Regions from separate parts of the Providencia huaxiensis genome, predicted to be linked through region 3. Evidence: predicted binding sites of a transcription regulator. Region 3 holds the regulator's gene; each other region holds the start of a gene.

Region 1 (5,334 bases), 1.3 Mb from region 3:
TTTCATTGTACGGCTTTCAGGTGCGAAGCGGTGCCAGTAAAGCATCCGTCGCTGACATAACCCCGGGGTTAAATCAACCAATTCACCATTCGCTAATTCACTGGCTATCTGCAAATGTGGGATCATACAGCAGGTAGAACCTTGTTTCGCTAACTGCACAAAGGCTTCCGAGGAGTTCACGATATGGCATGGAACACTGCCCGGTGACAAACCAAAGTTTTGTTGTACGAAGGCTTGGTGCATATCGTCTAGATGGTCGAAAGCAACCGCAGGTGCTTTTAATAACGAAGAGCGAGTCACACCATCAGGGAAGTATTTTGCCGCAAAGCCAGGTGACGCAACAAAAATATAGTCCAGTGCGCCAAGTTTATCGACTAAACAACCCGGTAAGGCTTGGGGTTGAATACTGATAGCGCCGACCACCTCGCCGCGTCTTAAACGTTCTTGAGTCCGTGTTTCATCTTCAACCTGAATGTTTAGCCGAATAGGGCTATTGCCTAATACAGGGTTTAGGGCAGGAAGAAACCAAGTTGCCAAGCTGTCAGCGTTGACGGCAAGTGAGAGTAACAACGGGGTTGAGCCACTATTTTCATCACCTAACCATTGCTCTTCTAATAATTCAACTTGATGAAGCAGTGCTAGCAGTTTTTGCCCTTGTTCAGTTGGGTGCGGCGGAACGGTACGCACAAGTAGTGGTTGCCCAAACAGGTTTTCTAACTGCTTTATACGTTGTGACACAGCAGATTGCGTGATGCAGAGCTTTTGAGCCGCACGCTCAAAGCCGCGTTCACGGATAACGGCATCCAGTGCTTGTAATGCGCGATAGTCAGGGCGCTTCATCAAAAAAATCTCCTTGTTGTTATTCTACCAAGCACTATGCCATATTTTTACACGCAACACTTAAAAATATTATTGTTGTGGCGTAAATCCCAAGAACCGTGACATAAATACAGCGAACAAAGCTGCAACTTATTGGGTGTCCGGTATATACTAGTTATTAATAACCTTAATCACGACTCAATTAAATCTTAAAAGGCATGAGTATGACTCAGGACGAATTAAAAAAAGCGGTAGGTTGGGCAGCACTTGATTACGTAAAACCGGGCACTATTGTTGGTGTTGGAACGGGTTCAACGGCTTCACACTTCATTGATGCATTAGCCACAATGAAAGGCCAAATAGAAGGTGCGGTATCAAGCTCAGAAGCATCAACTCAAAAATTAAAATCACTGGGTATTACAGTATTTGATTGTAATGAAGTGGATTCATTAGATGTTTATGTTGATGGCGCTGATGAAGTTGACCACCATATGAATATGATCAAAGGCGGTGGTGCGGCTTTAACACGTGAAAAAATTGTTTCCGCAATTGCAAAAACCTTTGTCTGTATCGTTGACCAATCTAAGTTAGTTGATGTACTAGGTAAATTCCCACTGCCTGTTGAAGTGATCCCAATGGCGCGTAGCTATGTGGCACGTGAATTGGTTAAACTGGGTGGTACGCCAGAGTACCGTCAAAATGTGATTACAGACAACGGCAATGTGATTTTAGATGTCCATAATTTAAATATCGTTGACCCTGTGGCATTAGAAAATACGATTAATGGGATTGCGGGGGTTGTGACCGTTGGGTTATTCGCCAATCGCGGTGCTGATGTTGTATTGATGGGGACTGCAAACGAAGGCGTTAAAACCATCAAGTTATAATCTATATCATATTTAATTATTCCAATAAGCCAGTGGAGTTATACCCGCTGGTTTTTTTGTTTTACTGGTATTTTGTCATTAGTCTATGATTTGATAGAAGCTAAATTAATTAACCAGTTTTATAAATATCATCAATTTGAAATTTATTTTATTTTTTTTAATGTCTGGCTATTTTGGTGATATATCTCACACAAATAGGCATTGTACAGGAAAAATCCTTATTTTGTGTTACCACCCCTGATTTTCTACCATTTTACTTCTTTTTCTTCGCGCTTTTTAGCATCCATTAAGCAAACGGTTGTATTGCTACTGCGCTATTTTTTGCTATGTTGGTATACGCTTCATAGCTCAAGGTAGATGGATGTTATCTCTCTTGAGCTATGTTAGGCAAACACATAGGTTCATCTGTTATAAATCTTAAGTACGTTCACGATAGGGTAGGGAAATGGTTAAGGTATCTTTGCAAAAAGACAAAATTAAATTTTTACTGCTAGAAGGTGTGCACCAAAGTGCGGTTGATAACTTAAAAGCCGCGGGCTACACCAACATTGAATATCACAAAAGTGCGTTATCCGACGAAGAATTAAAAGAAGCGATTAAAGATGCACGTTTTGTAGGTATCCGTTCCCGTACTCATCTTACTGAAGAAATTTTCGCTGCAGCAGAAAAACTCGTTGCAGTGGGTTGCTTTTGTATTGGCACCAACCAAGTTGATTTAGATGCTGCGGCAAAACGCGGTATCCCTGTATTTAACGCACCATTTTCAAATACACGTTCCGTTGCAGAAATGGTATTAGGCCAATTATTACTTTTACTACGTCGTATTCCTGAAGCCAATATGCAAGCACACCGCGGTATTTGGGAAAAACAAGCTAAAGGCTGTTTTGAAGCGCGTGGTAAGCGTCTTGGGATTGTTGGATATGGCCACATTGGTACTCAGTTAGGGATCTTAGCTGAAGGTATCGGTATGAATGTTTTCTTCTATGATATTGAAAACAAACTGCCTTTAGGTAATGCAACTCAAGTTCGTTCTTTAACTGAACTTCTGAACATGAGCGATGTGGTTAGCTTACATGTGCCTGAAACCCCAAGTACGAAGAATATGTTTGCTAAAGAACAATTCGACCGTATGAAGCCTGGCTCTATATTCATTAACGCATCACGTGGAACAGTCGTGGATATCCCTTCACTGGCAGCCGCGTTGGAAAGCAAGCATTTATCAGGTGCTGCGGTGGATGTATTCCCAAGTGAACCCGCTGCGAACAATGACCCTAATGACCCATTTATCTCTGAATTGATTAAGTTCGACAATGTGATTTTAACACCGCACATTGGGGGCTCGACAGAAGAAGCTCAAGAAAATATTGGGTTAGAAGTGGCAAGTAAACTGGCTAAGTATTCAGATAATGGTTCAACATTATCTGCGGTTAACTTTCCTGAAGTTTCTTTGCCAGTGCATACTGAAGATACCAACCGTTTCTTGCATATTCATGAAAACCGTCCAGGTATTTTGAATAGCATAAACCAAGTCTTCACGGAAAATAACATTAACGTTGTCGGCCAGTACTTACGTACATCAGGCAACGTAGGTTATGTGGTTATTGATGTATTAATGCAAACGCCAAACCAAACAGATGAAGCACTCCAGAAATTAAAAGATTTACCTGGAACCATTCGTGCGCGTTTACTGTTCTAAGTAACGCTAAAAAGTGTGTGAAATGATGGCGCGGGTGTTTATGACCAGCGCCATATTTTTTGCGGCGTAATAATTTCGGGTAAAGGAATATCCCAATGAGCTATGGGGAGTTTTTCTACTTGTTGGCAATTATGGGCAAGGCCAATGGGATAAAACCTGGTTTGTTGCCAATTAGCAAGCGTTCTATCATAAAACCCACCTCCCATCCCTAACCGTTGCCCTTGAGTATCAAATGCCACTAATGGGATAAGCATGATATCCAATTTTTCGAGTGGTAGCACATCTCTGACATCAAGCGGTGGCTCATCAATATTAAATCGATTTTTAACGAGTTGGCTATCGGGGCGATAGTGAAGAAACAATAAATGGTGGCGACTAAAGGGGTGCAAAACAGGGAGATAGACTTGTTTACCTTCAGCCCAGAGCGCATGAATGAGTGGCCTTGTGTCAATTTCGCCATCAAAAGAAAGAAACAAAGCAATAGTGTTGGCTTGTGCAATTTTTGGGTGGCTTAATGCATTATGCATGAGTTGTTCCGCTGCGTCATATTGCTGCTGAGCGCTTAATTGACGACGTGCTTGACGGATTGTTTGACGTACCTGCTGGCGTTGTGTCGAGAGGGAGTCTTGCATGTGATAACCTGTTGTATATGCGATAAAAAACAGTTAACCAAGAAAGTAAATTACTTAAAGTATATCGCAAGATGAGAGGTTATGTAGGAAACAAATGAAAAATAAGCAGGAACTTAATTGGGGGTCTCCAAGATGCCGTTGTAGGCTGTAACCCTTGAACCCTTGGTTCAAGGTGAACGCAGTTTAGCAACCTTTAGGCTTCCTGAGCGAATCAGGCATGCTCACCAGCGCCATAACCACATTCTGTTTAGTTGAAATATCGGCTCAGGGGACTCGCCCACTCACGCGCATCTCAGAGAAATTTGGTTTGAGAACTTATCGTTACTCAGTGATTTCATTGTACGAAACTAGATTTAAAATGCAACCTTAATTTTGTATATTTTTTTCTACTAGTGTCTGATTAATAAGCAGATTTACTCTAGGGGCAATACCTGCCTCTCAGTAATTTTCACCTGATCGTGCAACGCTTGTTCGATTGTGAGCTGCAACATTTTTATTTTCTCTTCCATATTATAAGCATAATCACGCGTTTTTGTCTTTTCTTGTGCTAATTCGTGACAGACGTTCAATGCTACAATAAAAATAAGTTGTTCCGTGTTGGTCACACCGCTTCTATCTTTCAGATTTTGCAAGCGTTGTTCTAATTCTTTAGCCGACTCAAGAAGGGCTTCTTTTTGTTCTGCTGGGCAATTGACTCGCATTGAGCGCCCGAAAATCTGGATGTCGACAGGTTGTGCGGACATTATACCTCCATACTGAATAATACTCGCCGTAAATACATCATATTTGGCGCAATTAATAGATAAGACAAAAGCATACTGGTCTAGCGGCTATCCTTGATGGTAGCATATCACGAATCATAAGCTAACATGACGAATTCAGATGTCTATACAAAAATCTTTACCAAACTATGAATCACTGGACAAATTACTGCAACAGCACTCAATCGCACTTACTGCTGCGGAGATCCATGGTCTAATAACTGGGTTGATCTGTGGCGGGGGCCGTGACCATAGCTGGCAAACGTTGGTCCATGACCTTGCTAACGATGGCTTAGCGTTTCCACAAACGGTTTCGCAGCCACTGCGAGAGCTCTTCGATACCACATTCGAAGCACTTGATGACAGCGAATTTGCATTTACTATGCTATTTCCTGACGAAGACGCTTCTGTTTTTGACCATGCTGATGCGCTAGCTGGTTGGGTAAATCACTTTTTATTAGGTGTTGGTGTTACACAACCGAAACTGGCTGATAAAAAAGAGATAAGCGAGGTTATCACAGATTTACGCAATATTGGTA
Region 2 (5,334 bases), 1.5 Mb from region 3:
GAGCTAAAAAATCTTTGGTAAATGCTTTTGAACCCTCAAGCTGTGCAGCACCTTGGGTTGGGCCAAAAATAGTTAAACCGGCAGCCTTAAATGCATCAACAACACCAATAACTAATGGTGCTTCAGGGCCTACAATCGTTAAATCAATTTGTTTTTCTTTAGCAAATTGGAGCAGCCCATCAATATCAGTTGCCGAAATATTCACGTTTTCGAGTGTAGGTTCTAATGCTGTTCCTGCATTACCTGGGGCAACATAGACTTTTTCCGCTAAAGGTGATTGCGCAGCTTTCCATGCCAATGCATGTTCACGACCACCACCACCAATAATTAAAATATTCATGACTAGGCTCCTAATAATTAGTGACGGAAATGACGCATATTAGTGAAAAGCATGGCAATACCATGTTCATTTGCGGCTGCAATCACTTCATCATCGCGAATAGAACCGCCAGGTTGGATAACACAAGTTACGCCAACAGCTGCCGCGGCATCAATACCATCGCGGAATGGGAAAAAGGCATCTGAGGCCATCGCACAGCCAGCGACTTCTAAACCTTCATCTGCGGCTTTAATACCTGCAATTTTTGCAGAATACACACGGCTCATTTGCCCTGCGCCAATACCGATAGTCATATCATTTTTGGCATAAACGATTGCATTGGATTTTACAAATTTCGCGACTTTCCAGCAGAATAACGCATCTTTTAGCTCGCGTTCAGTTGGTTGGCGCTTAGTTACAACGCGAAGTTCTTCTTTTTCAACCATTCCTAAGTCACGGTCTTGCACTAATAAACCGCCATTCACGCGTTTAAAGTCTAAACCTGCAACGGGTTTGCTCCATTCGCCACATTCAAGTACGCGGACGTTTTGTTTAGTCTCAAGAATAGGCAATGCATCTTTAGCAACAGAAGGCGCAATAATGACTTCCACAAACTGGCGTTCAATAATCGCTTGAGCGGTCTCTTTATCTAATTGACGGTTAAAAGCGATAATGCCACCAAAAGCAGAGGTTGGGTCAGTTTTGAATGCGTTATCATAAGCTGTATGAATAGAATCACCGATAGCGACACCACAAGGGTTTGCATGTTTGACAATGACACAAGCAGGTTCTTCGAATGATTTAACACATTCAAGAGCTGCATCGGTATCAGCGATATTATTATAAGACAGGGCTTTACCTTGGATCTGCTGTGCAGTTGCAATAGAAGCTTCTTTTGGGCTTTCTTCTATATAAAAAGCCGCATCTTGATGGCTGTTTTCTCCATAACGCATATCTTGTTTTTTTATAAAGTTTAAATTCAAGGTGCGAGGAAAGCGGCCGGAAGGCTGAGTTGTATCGCCATAATAAGGGGCAACTAATTCACCAAAGTAATTCGCAATCATGCTGTCATAAGCCGCAGTGTGCTCGAAAGCTTTTATTGCGAGGTCAAACCGAGTCGACCAATTTAGCGAGTTTTCGTGATTATCCATCTCATCAATGATGGTTTGATAGTCATTACTATTTACCACAATTGCGACATCTTTATGATTTTTAGCCGCGGAGCGCACCATGGTTGGGCCTCCGATATCAATATTCTCTACAGCATCTTCAAGGGTGCAATTTGGTTTTGCCACGGTTTGGGCAAATGGGTATAGATTAACAACAACCATATCGATAGGCGCGATGTCATGTTGTTGCATGATGGCATCATCTGTACCGCGACGTCCTAAAATTCCGCCATGCACTTTCGGGTGCAATGTTTTCACTCGGCCATCCATCATTTCAGGAAACCCTGTGTAATCTGAAACTTCAGTTACGTTTAATCCTGACTCAGCAAGTAACTTTGCAGTACCGCCAGTAGATAGAAGCTCAACACCACGTTGAGATAACGCCTTAGCGAATTCAACAACCCCTGTTTTATCAGACACACTAAGCAGGGCACGACGAATAGGACGAAGCAGTTGCATGAGATAGATCCCTTGGATTTGAATAAATAAGGCAATAACGAATATCAGTCAGTAAAAACTCAAAGAGCTTTTCTTATATACCTATTATATCTATTGATGAAAGCCAAGCGGAATTAGCCCGCTTTCCCTATAACAATATATAAGTCACTAACAATTTCAGAACATAAAAACAAAATCAATGCTGAAATTTCGAGCCAATTGTAACGCAAACGTTTGCGTAATGCGCGGTAATTTTTAAATTATTTTCATGTTGTGGATAACTTGGTGCATAAGTCGGTATAAGTGGGGGTTTTGCTGTGGAATGCAGCAGTTGAACAAAATAATGCAAAAAAGGGGTTGCCAGATTTTTCTGACTCCCTATAATGCGCATCCACTGACCGGGAACAAGACAACGCAAAGCGCGATGAACACTGAAACGGCAGCGAGAGATTCTGAAAAGAAAAAGCAAAAAATTGCTTGACTCTCACGGAGGAAAACGTAATATACGCCTCCTCGCAACAACGGCCCGGTTCACGAAATCTGGTGTCGACATCGAAAGATGGTTGCAACGCTCTTTAACAATTTATCAGACAATCTGTGTGGGCACTCACAGGACATTATCAAAAAAATATTTGATTTTAAGTCTTGAAGAGTGACTAACACGTTAATTCATATATATGAACTAATAGGTAATTTGGTTTCTTCGGAAATCAAACGACAGTAACATTCTTTGAGCATCAAGCTACTTTTAATTGAAGAGTTTGATCATGGCTCAGATTGAACGCTGGCGGCAGGCCTAACACATGCAAGTCGAGCGGTAACAGGGGAAGCTTGCTTCTCGCTGACGAGCGGCGGACGGGTGAGTAATGTATGGGGATCTGCCCGATAGAGGGGGATAACTACTGGAAACGGTAGCTAATACCGCATAATCTCTTAGGAGCAAAGCAGGGGAACTTCGGTCCTTGCGCTATCGGATGAACCCATATGGGATTAGCTAGTTGGTGAGGTAATGGCTCACCAAGGCGACGATCTCTAGCTGGTCTGAGAGGATGATCAGCCACACTGGGACTGAGACACGGCCCAGACTCCTACGGGAGGCAGCAGTGGGGAATATTGCACAATGGGCGCAAGCCTGATGCAGCCATGCCGCGTGTATGAAGAAGGCCCTAGGGTTGTAAAGTACTTTCAGTCGGGAGGAAGGCGTTGATGCTAATATCATCAACGATTGACGTTACCGACAGAAGAAGCACCGGCTAACTCCGTGCCAGCAGCCGCGGTAATACGGAGGGTGCAAGCGTTAATCGGAATTACTGGGCGTAAAGCGCACGCAGGCGGTTGATTAAGTTAGATGTGAAATCCCCGGGCTTAACCTGGGAATGGCATCTAAGACTGGTCAGCTAGAGTCTTGTAGAGGGGGGTAGAATTCCATGTGTAGCGGTGAAATGCGTAGAGATGTGGAGGAATACCGGTGGCGAAGGCGGCCCCCTGGACAAAGACTGACGCTCAGGTGCGAAAGCGTGGGGAGCAAACAGGATTAGATACCCTGGTAGTCCACGCTGTAAACGATGTCGATTTGAAGGTTGTTCCCTAGAGGAGTGGCTTTCGGAGCTAACGCGTTAAATCGACCGCCTGGGGAGTACGGCCGCAAGGTTAAAACTCAAATGAATTGACGGGGGCCCGCACAAGCGGTGGAGCATGTGGTTTAATTCGATGCAACGCGAAGAACCTTACCTACTCTTGACATCCAGAGAACTTAGCAGAGATGCTTTGGTGCCTTCGGGAACTCTGAGACAGGTGCTGCATGGCTGTCGTCAGCTCGTGTTGTGAAATGTTGGGTTAAGTCCCGCAACGAGCGCAACCCTTATCCTTTGTTGCCAGCGATTCGGTCGGGAACTCAAAGGAGACTGCCGGTGATAAACCGGAGGAAGGTGGGGATGACGTCAAGTCATCATGGCCCTTACGAGTAGGGCTACACACGTGCTACAATGGCGTATACAAAGAGAAGCGACCTCGCGAGAGCAAGCGGAACTCATAAAGTACGTCGTAGTCCGGATTGGAGTCTGCAACTCGACTCCATGAAGTCGGAATCGCTAGTAATCGTAGATCAGAATGCTACGGTGAATACGTTCCCGGGCCTTGTACACACCGCCCGTCACACCATGGGAGTGGGTTGCAAAAGAAGTAGGTAGCTTAACCTTCGGGAGGGCGCTTACCACTTTGTGATTCATGACTGGGGTGAAGTCGTAACAAGGTAACCGTAGGGGAACCTGCGGTTGGATCACCTCCTTACCATTGAAGTGTTTTTGTGAAGTGCTCACACAGATTGTCTGATAGAAAGTAGAGCAATAGGCTATACGTGGGAGACTTATTCGAGAGAATAGGACTTACATGAGATACCGCAGCAGTATGTGCAATATCTTGTGTCCCCTTCGTCTAGAGGCCTAGGACACCGCCCTTTCACGGCGGTAACAGGGGTTCGAATCCCCTAGGGGACGCCAATTGCGCCGATATCGAGTGAAAGACGATGTCCCCAATAATGATTAAGCCAATTATTTCGATAGTTGGTTTAACAATTATGCTCTTTAACAATCTGGAACAAGCTGAAAATTGAAAACAACGCACATTGTTTATCGCTTAAACAATGTGAGAGTCTCTCAAAAATCTCAACTTGAAGATGTCGTCAACAGACAGAAGCCGTCGGGTTTTGTGTCGAGTGACAAAAAAGACACCTTCGGGTTGTGAGGTTAAGCGACTAAGCGTACACGGTGGATGCCTAGGCAATCAGAGGCGATGAAGGACGTGCTAATCTGCGATAAGCGTCGGTAAGGTGATATGAACCGTTACAACCGACGATTTCCGAATGGGGAAACCCAGTGCAATTCGTTGCACTATCGTTTGATGAATACATAGTCAAACGAAGCGAACCGGGGGAACTGAAACATCTCAGTACCCCGAGGAAAAGAAATCAACCGAGATTCCCCTAGTAGCGGCGAGCGAACGGGGAGCAGCCCAGAGTCTTAATCAGCATTAGCATCAGGAGAACGGTCTGGAAAGTCCGGCAGTAAAGGGTGATAGCCCCGTATCCGAAGGTGTTAGTGTTGTGAACTCGACGAGTAGGGCGGGACACGTGTTATCCTGTCTGAATATGGGGGGACCATCCTCCAAGGCTAAATACTCCTGATTGACCGATAGTGAACCAGTACCGTGAGGGAAAGGCGAAAAGAACCCCGGCGAGGGGAGTGAAATAGAACCTGAAACCGTGTACGTACAAGCAGTGGGAGCCCCACCACCAAAGCATTTTCTGGTGTTGAGGACAACTTTGAAGTGGCATTCAACACGCGTTGACGGAGCGCTTTTTGCGACGTCCAACACACAAAACAAGCAGTGAATGTGCTTTGGGGTGGGGTG
Region 3 (5,334 bases):
TTTTCATGTAGAACCTTTTGAAGGCGCAAATCTTGAGCCATCCGCTCTTGCCTTCACAGGAATTGATCCAACTAACCCTCTACGCGGTGCTGTTAGCGAATATGAGGCTCTTCATGCGATATTCAAAGTCATCCGCAAGGGCATGAAAAATACAGATTGTAATCGCGCAATTATTGTCGCTCATAACGCAAATTTTGATCACAGCTTTGTCATGAATGCTGCCGAACGAGCAGGTTTAAAACGTAATCCTTTCCATCCATTTGCAACCTTTGATACAGCGGCATTAAGTGGCTTAGTATTTGGTCAAACCATTTTGGCAAAAGCGTGTGTTTCCGCAGGTATCCCATTTGATGGCAAACAAGCTCATGGCGCGTTGTATGATACGAATCGAACGGCTCTGCTATTTTGCGAAATTGTTAATAAGTGGAAGAAATTGGGTGGTTGGCCAATTATTGAAGACTCTCAATAATCTTTTTATCAATAGTCATGACATAAAAAAAACCGTGTTTAGTAGAAAGTCATCAATGCTTTCACCAAATACGGTTTTTCAGTCTTTTAATTATGGCTTAATTCAGTCTGCACTAGCTTCATCTGCTGAACGGTATTTATCAGCCGTTTCTTTAATTAGAGATTGAAGCTCACCACGCTGGAACATTTCCATGATGATATCACAGCCACCGACCAGCTCACCATCAACCCACAGTTGAGGGAAAGTTGGCCAATTTGCATATTTTGGTAATTCCGCACGAATATCTGGATTTTGTAAGATATCAACATAGGCAAAACGTTCACCACAAGAAGACAGAGCTTGTACTGCCTGAGCAGAAAAACCACAGCTCGGAAGTTTAGGAGAGCCTTTCATATATAATAAAATTGGGTTTTCTTTAATTTGGCGCTCAATTCTTTCAATAGTTGTCATTTTTTAACTTCCTTAAAACAAAGATGCAGGTTTTGCAGTCAGCCGGTAACTGAGAGTCTACCGCAACTTAACAAAATACATTGACTGATTGACTGATATAATAAGAAACTGAATTGTTTCATACAATATGCCAGTTTTATAGGGGCATTACTATAGCATCCCAAAAAGTAAAAAGGCACCTTTTCTATCTTCTCTTTACCTAAGTCAAACAAGTAGCTATTTCTAAGTAAGAACTGAAATTTAATGTGCTTAGGTTCCTCACCTACAATATCTATATGATTTTTATCTGTAATTTCTCTATTTATCTGTTAGCATCTTAGTCGTCTCATTACCTTACCTTTGTAAGGTTGATCGTGCTATCATTAATATATTAAGTATCATATCGCCAATAGGCGAAACTCTAATGATAAGCTGTGACATATTATTTCGCTCACTTTAAGAGCAAACACCCTGAGTATTTTGATATAAAAGCAATCAAGGAGTACGCAATGTCATTTGAACTACCCGCTTTACCGTATGCAAAAGATGCTTTAGAACCTTATATCTCTGCAGAAACCTTAGAATATCACTATGGTAAACACCACAACACATACGTTGTTAACTTAAATAACCTCATCAAAGGTACTAACTTTGAAGGAAAATCTTTAGAAGAAATAATCAAAACTTCTGAAGCAGGGGTTTTTAACAACGCGGCACAAGTTTGGAACCACACTTTCTATTGGAATTGCTTAGCGCCAAACGCTGGTGGCGAGCCGACAGGAAAAGTTGCGGAAGCTATTAATAAAGCATTCGGTTCTTTTGCTGAATTTAAAGCTCAGTTTACTGATGCAGCAACCAAAAACTTCGGTGCTGGATGGACTTGGTTAGTGAAAAAAGCAGATGGTAGCCTTGCAATCGTAAATACATCGAATGCTGCGACCCCAATTTCTGGTGATGATAAACCCGTGTTAACCGTTGATATTTGGGAGCATGCTTACTATATCGATTACCGCAACGCCCGCCCTAAATACTTAGAAAACTTCTGGGCACTGGTTAACTGGAAATTTGTGGAAGAAAACTTAGCATAGTCACCTAGCAAGTATTGAAACAAAGCATAAATAGACAAGGGCGAGATACACTCGCCCTTTTATTTCACCCTACTTGAGGCTGAAATAAAATCAGAAAATATGTGCAGCAAGAAAGATAATCATTGCTAATGAGCCCAATGCAGCAAGCAATCCATATTTAACATCTGTATCCATGAGTTCCTCTCATTCTAATGTAATTGAATTAACAAATAACCATGCAATAATTAAGGTTATTAAGTATACATATCCAAAAAAGTAAAACTAGTGTCTATATCACATGTTATAACATCAATTATTTCTTTCGTTTTTGCGCTAGATCAGACAAAATCGACAACAAATCGCTAAATTATTGCCAGCAAAGGATCAATGCATCAATATGCAGGTAATTTTTTAACAAGAATTCTTATTGAGACCGGTTATTGGTCAGGAGTTTTTTTTCCCCATGGCAACGATTAAAGATGTGGCGAAACGCGCTGGCGTATCTACCACGACTGTATCCCATGTTATTAATAAAACGCGCTTTGTGGCCGATGATACTAAGACAGCGGTCTGGGCTGCGATTAAAGAGCTCAATTATTCACCGAGTGCAGTTGCCCGTAGTTTAAAAGTTAATCATACAAAGTCGATTGGTTTACTCGCAACCTCAAGTGAAGCACCTTACTTTGCGGAAGTCATTGAATCAGTTGAAAATAGTTGTTATGAAAAAGGTTACACGCTTATACTTTGTAATTCCCATAATAATTTGGGAAAACAAAAAGCGTATTTGCAAATGTTAGCGCAAAAGCGCGTTGATGGCCTACTCGTGATGTGTTCTGAATATCCAGATACGTTAATTAGTATGCTTGAAGATTATCGCAATATCCCAATGGTGGTGATGGATTGGGGAACCTCCCGAGGTGATTTTACAGACAGTATTATTGATAATTCATTCCATGGTGGGTACCTTGCAGGCCGCTATTTAATTGATCGTGGGCACCGTGATATTGGTGTGATCCCAGGTTCGCTCGAAAGAAACACCGGTATCGGCCGCTTAACAGGCTTCCAAAAAGCAATGGAAGAGGCAAAGATCACACTGAGAGACCAGTGGATAGTGCAAGGTGATTTCGAACCTGAGTCTGGTTATAAAGCAATGATGCAAATTTTAAGCCATAAACAACGCCCTACCGCGGTATTTTGTGGCGGCGATATCATGGCGATGGGGGCCATTTGTGCGGCTGATGAAATGGGGCTACGTGTTCCACAAGACATTTCAATCATTGGTTATGATAATGTACGAAATGCGCGCTATTTTACCCCAGCATTGACCACTATCCACCAACCAAAAGAGCGTTTAGGCCAAATGGCCTTCACTATGCTGCTCGATCGTATCGTAAATAAGCGCGAAGATGCTCAAACAATTGAAGTCCACCCTCGCCTTGTAGAACGTCGTTCTGTCGCTGACGGTCCATTTATCGATTACCGTCGATAAGACAAATAGTTAAGTTGAAAGCCACTCTGCGTTGAGCGTTTCGTTATCGCCAAGGTAATCTAATAACCAACGGAGCGCGGGTGATGTGTTATTTTCCACCCAAGTTAAACAGCAAGGACTGGGTGGAAATGGCTGGGCTAATGCTAGCTCAACTAATTGGCCTTTTTCACAAAGCGGAGCTGCTCGATGCTCAGGTACCATTCCAACGCATAACCCGTTAACTAAACAAGCTAGACCATTTTCCCAGTAAGGCACGACAAGCCGACGTTGGTTATCAAGTGCCCAAGTATCACGCTTGGGAAGGTTACGAGAGGTATCTTCAAGGCACAAGCTCGGATACTCTCTCATTTGGTCATCAGTCAGTTTTTCACCTATTTTTGCTAATGGATGTTCCGGGCTTGCGACACACATCCACGGCATAAACCCCATATCACGGAAACTGTATCTTTCACCTATCGGGGACGCTCGAGTCGCACCAATCGCAACATCTACGCGCCCGTCAGCCAGTGCATCCCACACTCCATTAAACACTTCTGGATGAATAAAAAGTTCAATATCAGGAAAATGACGATAAAAATCAATAATTAACTGTTCCGTCCTTTGAGGTTTAACAATGCAATCAACGGCAATACTAAATTGCCCGCGCCAGCCATTTGCAACTTGCTGGCACTGATGCCGGGTATCTGTCATTTTTTTGATAACAGAACGGCTTTCCTTAATAAATATCGCTCCTGCTTCTGTCAGAACAACATCACGATGTCGGCGTTCAAATAGAGGAACCGCAAGCCATTCTTCAACTTGCTTTACGGTATAACTGATTGCAGAAGGTACACGGTGCAATTCTTCAGCAGCACCACTAAAGCTCCCAGTTCGAGCAACTGCATCAATCACTTCGAGTGCATGTGCAGACCACATAACTTCTCCTTTCAAAAATTTTGATAGCAAGATCCAAATATTACCGTTTCACAACCTAAAAAAATAGCCTATACAATGGAGCCATCATTAACATTTTTTTAAATATCAGATAAGTAATAATTATGTCGAATACTGTGAAAAAAAATTCCCCTGGTTTTATGGTTTACCTTGCAGGACTTAGCATGCTAGGGTTTTTAGCCATTGATATGTATTTACCTGCATTTGGTGCTATGCAAAACACCTTGCATACATCTGAAGGCGCTATCAGTGCTTCTCTCAGTATATTTTTAGCTGGTTTTGCCTTCGCTCAACTGTTGTGGGGGCCATTATCAGACAAACTTGGCCGTAAGCCTGTGCTCATTGTGGGCTTAACTATTTTCATTATAAGTAGCTTAGCCATTTATTGGGTAGAAACCGCAACACAGCTGTTAACTCTACGTTTTTTACAGGCTGTTGGTGTCTGCTCCGCTGCGGTTTTATGGCAAGCGCTTGTTATCGACCGCTATGATGAAGCAAATACCCAAAAAGTCTTTGCTTCTATTATGCCGCTAGTCGCGCTATCCCCTGCTTTAGCGCCATTATTAGGTGCATGGGTTCTAGAGCACCAAACATGGGAAGCAATTTTCCTGATCCTAATGGCTGTGGGCATATTACTTTTATTACCAACACTCTTTTTGAAAAATGTCTCAGTTAAAACAATCACTGATGACAGCCAACCGCAGGCTAAGATTTCTTTCTCAAACTTACTCAGTTCCCCTGTTTTCAGCGGTAACGTGCTGGTTTATGCATCCTGTAGTGCGGGTTTCTTCGCTTGGTTAACAGGGTCACCTTTTATCTTACGTAACATGGGGTTCAACCCTGCTGATATTGGTCTGAGTTATATTCCACAAACTTTAGCCTTTATTGTTGGTGGATATGGCTGCCGTATTTTATTAGCAAAAATTCGTGCAGAAGCGTTATTTCCA
Region 4 (5,334 bases), 1.1 Mb from region 3:
CCAAAGCCAAAACAAATAAATAGTGCCAATATGCTACAGTTTGCCATTCAAACACGAATTAAAGTTTTTTATCGCCCTACAAACCTCACAGAAAAGCCAAACAATGTCATCAAAAACATCCAATTTCATTTAGCTAAAGACGGTATTGTCGTCAACAACCCGACCCCTTATTTTTTAAATATTGCCAATATCTATCTGGCTAATAATAAAAGTCGTTCTATTGCAAAAAGCTCGATGGTAGAGCCATTTTCATCACAAACTTACTTTTCAACCGCTGATATTAATCACGGAGAAAATATAACAATGATTTATATTGACGATACTGGAAAACAAATTCAATACCAAACCAAGCTATAAAATAGGTTTAACACCTTTCATAGCTTGGTTGGTGATTTTAGGATTGAGCGGTAACTTTAGGCCGAATAAATAATGCAGGAACAGCAAGAAGCGCCATTAAATAAAAAACTACGCCATGATGAGCAGGTACTCGTTCATAAATGTATCCGACAATAATAGTCAGTACAGCTAACCCACCACCAGTTGCAAGTGCAGAGTAAACACCTTGTAATGGGATAATTTCATTTTCTTTTCTTGCACTTATAAAACGCATTGCCGCTAAGTGGCAAACCGTAAAAGTACCACTGTGCAGGATTTGCACCACAATTAACACCGGTAATGCCGTAAACGCGCCCATCAAGCCCCAGCGAATAATTCCACAAAAGGCTGATAACAGCAGTAAATTGCGAGCACTCCAACGCCTAAATAAACGGTGGCTTAACATAAATACAATGACTTCAGCAACGACACCGAGCGACCATAAATTACCAATCACTAAGTCTGAATAACCAGCTTCTTTCCAAAATAGGGAAGCAAAGCCATAATAAGCCGCGTGAGCCCCTTGCAGTAACGTGACACAGATGAGAAACCTAACGACGTTTTTGTCTGCTATCAATTGTTTAAATGTAACCTTATTACCGCCATCCGCTTTCGCCGCCCCCATTGGCATAATTGCTGGTTTCAGCATTGCGCCTAGTAATAATGCTAAACAGCTTACTATCAAGGCCATCATGATGGCTTTATTACCCCAAACACCAGCTAAATACCCCATCAATGAGGAGCCGATAATGAAGGCTATCGACCCCCAGACGCGAATTTTGCCGTAGTCAAAGGTAAATTGTTTTTGCCATGCCCCCGCCAGAGAGTCTCCCAGTGGAACCATCGGCGCAAAGAATAGGTTAAACCCAATCATCACAAATAATAGCCATGCCCAGTGAGACCCCAGAGCAAAGCCAACAGAGAAAATGAGCGAAAGCCCAGCAAGTAAGCGTAGAGCCGTGATCAACTTCGAGGGCTCTTTAACTAAAGGAGTAATAAACATCGCGCCAAGGAAACGGGCTGCTAGCCCAACCCCTAACAAAACGCCAATCATTTCTGCATCAATTCCCTCACCTTGTAGCCAAACTGACCAAAATGGTAAGAAAATACTGTAGGCAAAAAAGTAGGTAAAATAATCAATAGCTAGCCAACGCGTTGATGGAATGACCATCACTCCTCCGTTTTTTCAATGCAAAAAACCCGCTCATACATGCATGTAGAAGCGGGTTTAGGTAATTAATATTACGTTATGTTATGCGTAAACTGGGTGTTTTTTGCAAATTGCTAATACTTTTTGCTTCACGCTCTCAATGGTCGCTTCGTCATTGAGGTTGTCTAGAATATCACACATCCAGCCAGCTAGCTCACCCGCTTCTGCTTCTTTGAAGCCACGGCGCGTAATCGCAGGAGAACCAATACGTACACCAGACGTTACAAATGGGCTCTTAGGGTCGTTCGGTACACTGTTTTTGTTAACAGTGATATTCGCACGGCCAAGTGCTGCATCTGCATCTTTACCAGTGATGTCTTTATCAACTAAATCAACTAAGAATAAGTGGTTTTCAGTGCCGCCAGATACCACTTTATAGCCACGTTTTTGGAAAACATCGACCATCGCCTTCGCATTCTTAGCAACTTGCTGTTGATAAACTTTAAACTCAGGTTCCATCGCTTCTTTCAGAGCAACCGCTTTACCTGCAATAACATGCATTAAAGGGCCACCTTGAGAACCAGGGAACACTGCTGAATTGATTTTTTTGTATAATTCTTCGTCACCACCTTTAGCTAAAATTAATCCACCACGTGGACCCGCTAAAGTTTTATGTGTCGTTGTCGTCACAACGTGTGCGTGAGGCACTGGGTTTGGATAAACACCCGCAGCAATCAAACCTGCAACGTGAGCCATATCAACAAACAGGTAAGCACCAATGCTGTCTGCGATTTCACGCATTTTTGCCCAATCAACCACACCTGAGTACGCAGAGAAACCACCGATAATCATTTTTGGTTTGTGTTTTTCCGCTTGCGCTTTGATATCGTCGTAGTCAATTTTACCGCTTTCATCGATACCATAAGGTACGATGTTATACAGTTTACCAGAGAAGTTAACTGGTGAACCGTGGGTTAAGTGGCCACCATGTGCAAGGTTCATCCCCAGAACGGTGTCGCCTGGTTGTAATAACGCCATATAAACTGCAGCGTTAGCTTGTGAACCTGAGTGTGGTTGTACGTTTGCGTAGTCAGCACCAAATAGCTCTTTTGCACGGTCAATCGCTAATTGCTCGACCACATCAACATGCTCACAACCGCCATAGTAGCGTTTGCCTGGGTAACCTTCTGCATATTTATTGGTTAGCTGAGAACCTTGAGCCTGCATGACTCGTGGACTGGTATAGTTTTCAGAAGCAATTAATTCAATATGTTCTTCTTGACGTTGTACTTCTTGCTCCATTGCTTCCCATAATTTTGGATCGTAGTCAGCAATATTCATTTCACGCTTTAACATTCGCTTCTCCTGCCTCAGCAATTCAATAGGTTGAAAATCGATTCATCGCAATGACACACAGTGTAAACTCTTTTTCACTCTTGAGATAGCCCTAAAGAAAAAATATACGCAAACGATTGCATTAATTTATTTCACTTCATTTGCTTCTGAAGGCTTCATTATAAAATAGCCCAAATTTTAATTTTTGACGGACAAACCTCCAGATTTGTAATCCCCTTCTCATTATGTGCCTAAATTCACCCTATTTTCCCAGTTTGAGTCTTTACATAAACCCTTAAATATTATAAGTTGTATTTAAAATACATCTTTATAAATCGCCTTCATGGATCTCAAAAAATAGAGGTTAACTGAGATGAAATAATATTATCTCACTGATGTACAAAGAGATATTTTTGATATTACAAAAAATAGCTTTTTACCTTAACGATAACGAGAACATGAAAATAATTCAGGAGCACCTGTATGCTAGATAGCCAAACCATCGCCATTGTTAAATCCACCATTCCTGCCATTGCTGAAACAGGGCCAAAACTGACCGCACATTTTTATGATAGGATGTTTAAACAGCATCCTGAGTTAAAAGATATTTTTAACATGACTCACCAAATGAATGGGGACCAACGTGAAGCCCTTTTCAATGCTATCTGCGCATATGCTGTGCATATTGAAACTCCTGAAGCTCTCATTTCAGCTGTCGAAAAAATCGCCCAAAAGCATGTAAGCTTAAATATTAAACCTGAGCACTATCCTATTGTCGGGGAAAACTTACTCGCGGCTATTGATGAACTCCTTAACCCAGGCCAAGAGGTGCTTGATGCATGGGGAAGAGCTTACGGTGTTTTAGCCGATATTTTTATTGGTAGAGAAGCTGCGATTTACCAAGAAAATGCAGATAAAAATGGGGGTTGGGAAGGCTTACGTGAATTTAAATTAGCGCAAAAACAGTCACAAAGTGATGTGATCACAAGTTTTGAATTTGTTCCTGTCGATGGGCAACCTGTCGCTGATTACCGCCCAGGCCAATATATCACGATTTATGTCAACAACCCGGGATTTGAAAACCAAGAAATCCGCCAATACTCACTGACTACTGCCCCTAATGGTCGTAGCTACCGTATTGCGGTAAAACGTGAAGACCAAGGCGCCGTTTCTAATTTCTTACATCAACAATTAAATGAAGGTGACAGCGTGCATCTCGCACCTCCATGTGGGGATTTCTTTATCGATGTTGATAATACAACGCCTGTTACGCTAATTTCGGCAGGGGTTGGCTTAACCCCAATGTTAAGTATGTTAAATCATCTAACGGAACAAGCTCACAGCGCACAAGTAAATTGGTTCCATGCCGCTGAGAATGGTGCAGTTCATGCCTTCAGGCACGAGATTCAACAACTACTAGCAAAACAGCAAATTAGCCAATCTGCGATTTGGTTTAATCAACCAAGAGAGGAAGATCGCCTCGGGTTTGATTACCAATATGAAGGTTTAATGAATTTAGAATTGGTACGTGAATGGATTGAGCAACCGAATATGCAGTTCTATTTCTGTGGCCCTGTTGGTTTTATGCAGCACGTAGGTAAGCAGTTAATTGCAATGGGTGTCGATGCCGATGCGATTCACTATGAATGTTTTGGACCACACAAGGTATTGCCCCTCAATTAATGCACAAAAAAATGCTCTTCTGTTTAGGAGAGCATTCTATGAAATATATTAACTGAAGAAAATTGGTTAAATAGTTAAATGTTCGTAGTTTTCTAATTTAGCGGTAACGGGCTCGCATAATAAATACGCAATTCTAATCCCATTCCTGTGTATTTTCCGTTACCGCATTTTCATATCAACTTAAATTGACTAAATCGCTTCTTCGTCTTGCTCACCAGTACGAATACGGATCACGCGGGCGACATCATAAACAAAGATCTTCCCATCACCGATTTTACCTGTTTGTGCCGTTTGCATAATGGTTTCGACACAGTTTTCAACAATGTCATCAGGGACAACAATTTCAATTTTTACCTTAGGTAAAAAATCGACCATATACTCTGCACCGCGGTAAAGTTCAGTATGCCCTTTTTGACGACCAAAACCTTTCACTTCAGTTACGGTCATTCCTGTAATACCGACTTCTGCCAACGCTTCACGGACATCATCAAGTTTGAATGGCTTTATAATTGCATCAATTTTTTTCATAAATAATTCCTGTTATGACCAGTTTTTACGGCCAAAACCTGAGGTGATCGGATAGCGGCGATCTTTGCCAAAATTACGCATCGTAATACGTGGCCCAACCGGAGCCTGACGACGTTTATATTCATTAATATCGACAAGACGCACAACTCTGCGTACTACGTCTTTATCGAAACCAAGTTTGATTAGGTCATTCACTGACAAGTCTTTTTCCACATAACCTTCTAATAAGGCGTCTAGCACATCATAAGGCGGTAAACTGTCTT

What was found. Region 3 encodes PurR, which represses purine synthesis genes. Its sites were predicted from a motif close to CANGCAAACGTTTGCNTG; they were not measured.
Region 1: the regulator PurR is predicted to act here: its motif matches at 1,994-2,011, upstream of serA (phosphoglycerate dehydrogenase).
Region 2: the regulator PurR is predicted to act here: its motif matches at 2,150-2,167, upstream of purH (bifunctional phosphoribosylaminoimidazolecarboxamide formyltransferase/IMP cyclohydrolase).
Region 4: the regulator PurR is predicted to act here: its motif matches at 2,987-3,004, upstream of glyA (serine hydroxymethyltransferase).

Annotation. Positions count from the first base shown of each region.
Region 1 covers NZ_CP031123.2:2,404,517-2,409,850, reverse strand. The annotation lists gene CYG50_RS12805 (LysR family transcriptional regulator ArgP) at 1-840, opposite strand, end outside; gene rpiA (ribose-5-phosphate isomerase RpiA) at 1,044-1,706, shown strand; gene serA (phosphoglycerate dehydrogenase) at 2,152-3,402, shown strand; gene CYG50_RS12790 (5-formyltetrahydrofolate cyclo-ligase) at 3,441-4,034, opposite strand; RNA gene ssrS (6S RNA) at 4,155-4,336, opposite strand; gene zapA (cell division protein ZapA) at 4,448-4,777, opposite strand; gene CYG50_RS12775 (YecA/YgfB family protein) at 4,917-5,334, shown strand, end outside.
Region 2 covers NZ_CP031123.2:4,263,507-4,268,840, forward strand. The annotation lists gene purD (phosphoribosylamine--glycine ligase) at 1-340, opposite strand, end outside; gene purH (bifunctional phosphoribosylaminoimidazolecarboxamide formyltransferase/IMP cyclohydrolase) at 358-1,947, opposite strand; rRNA gene CYG50_RS21485 (16S ribosomal RNA) at 2,676-4,215, shown strand; tRNA gene CYG50_RS21490 (tRNA-Glu) at 4,349-4,424, shown strand; rRNA gene CYG50_RS21495 (23S ribosomal RNA) at 4,669-5,334, shown strand, end outside.
Region 3 covers NZ_CP031123.2:1,145,364-1,150,697, reverse strand. The annotation lists gene rnt (ribonuclease T) at 1-469, shown strand, start outside; gene CYG50_RS06750 (Grx4 family monothiol glutaredoxin) at 572-919, opposite strand; gene sodB (superoxide dismutase [Fe]) at 1,408-1,986, shown strand; gene purR (HTH-type transcriptional repressor PurR) at 2,429-3,454, shown strand; gene punR (DNA-binding transcriptional activator PunR) at 3,464-4,369, opposite strand; gene punC (purine nucleoside transporter PunC) at 4,492-5,334, shown strand, end outside.
Region 4 covers NZ_CP031123.2:2,237,388-2,242,721, forward strand. The annotation lists gene CYG50_RS12115 (fimbrial biogenesis chaperone) at 1-357, shown strand, start outside; gene CYG50_RS12120 (3-phenylpropionate MFS transporter) at 395-1,546, opposite strand; gene glyA (serine hydroxymethyltransferase) at 1,628-2,881, opposite strand; gene hmpA (NO-inducible flavohemoprotein) at 3,344-4,543, shown strand; gene glnB (nitrogen regulatory protein P-II) at 4,733-5,071, opposite strand; gene CYG50_RS12140 (NAD+ synthase) at 5,084-5,334, opposite strand, start outside.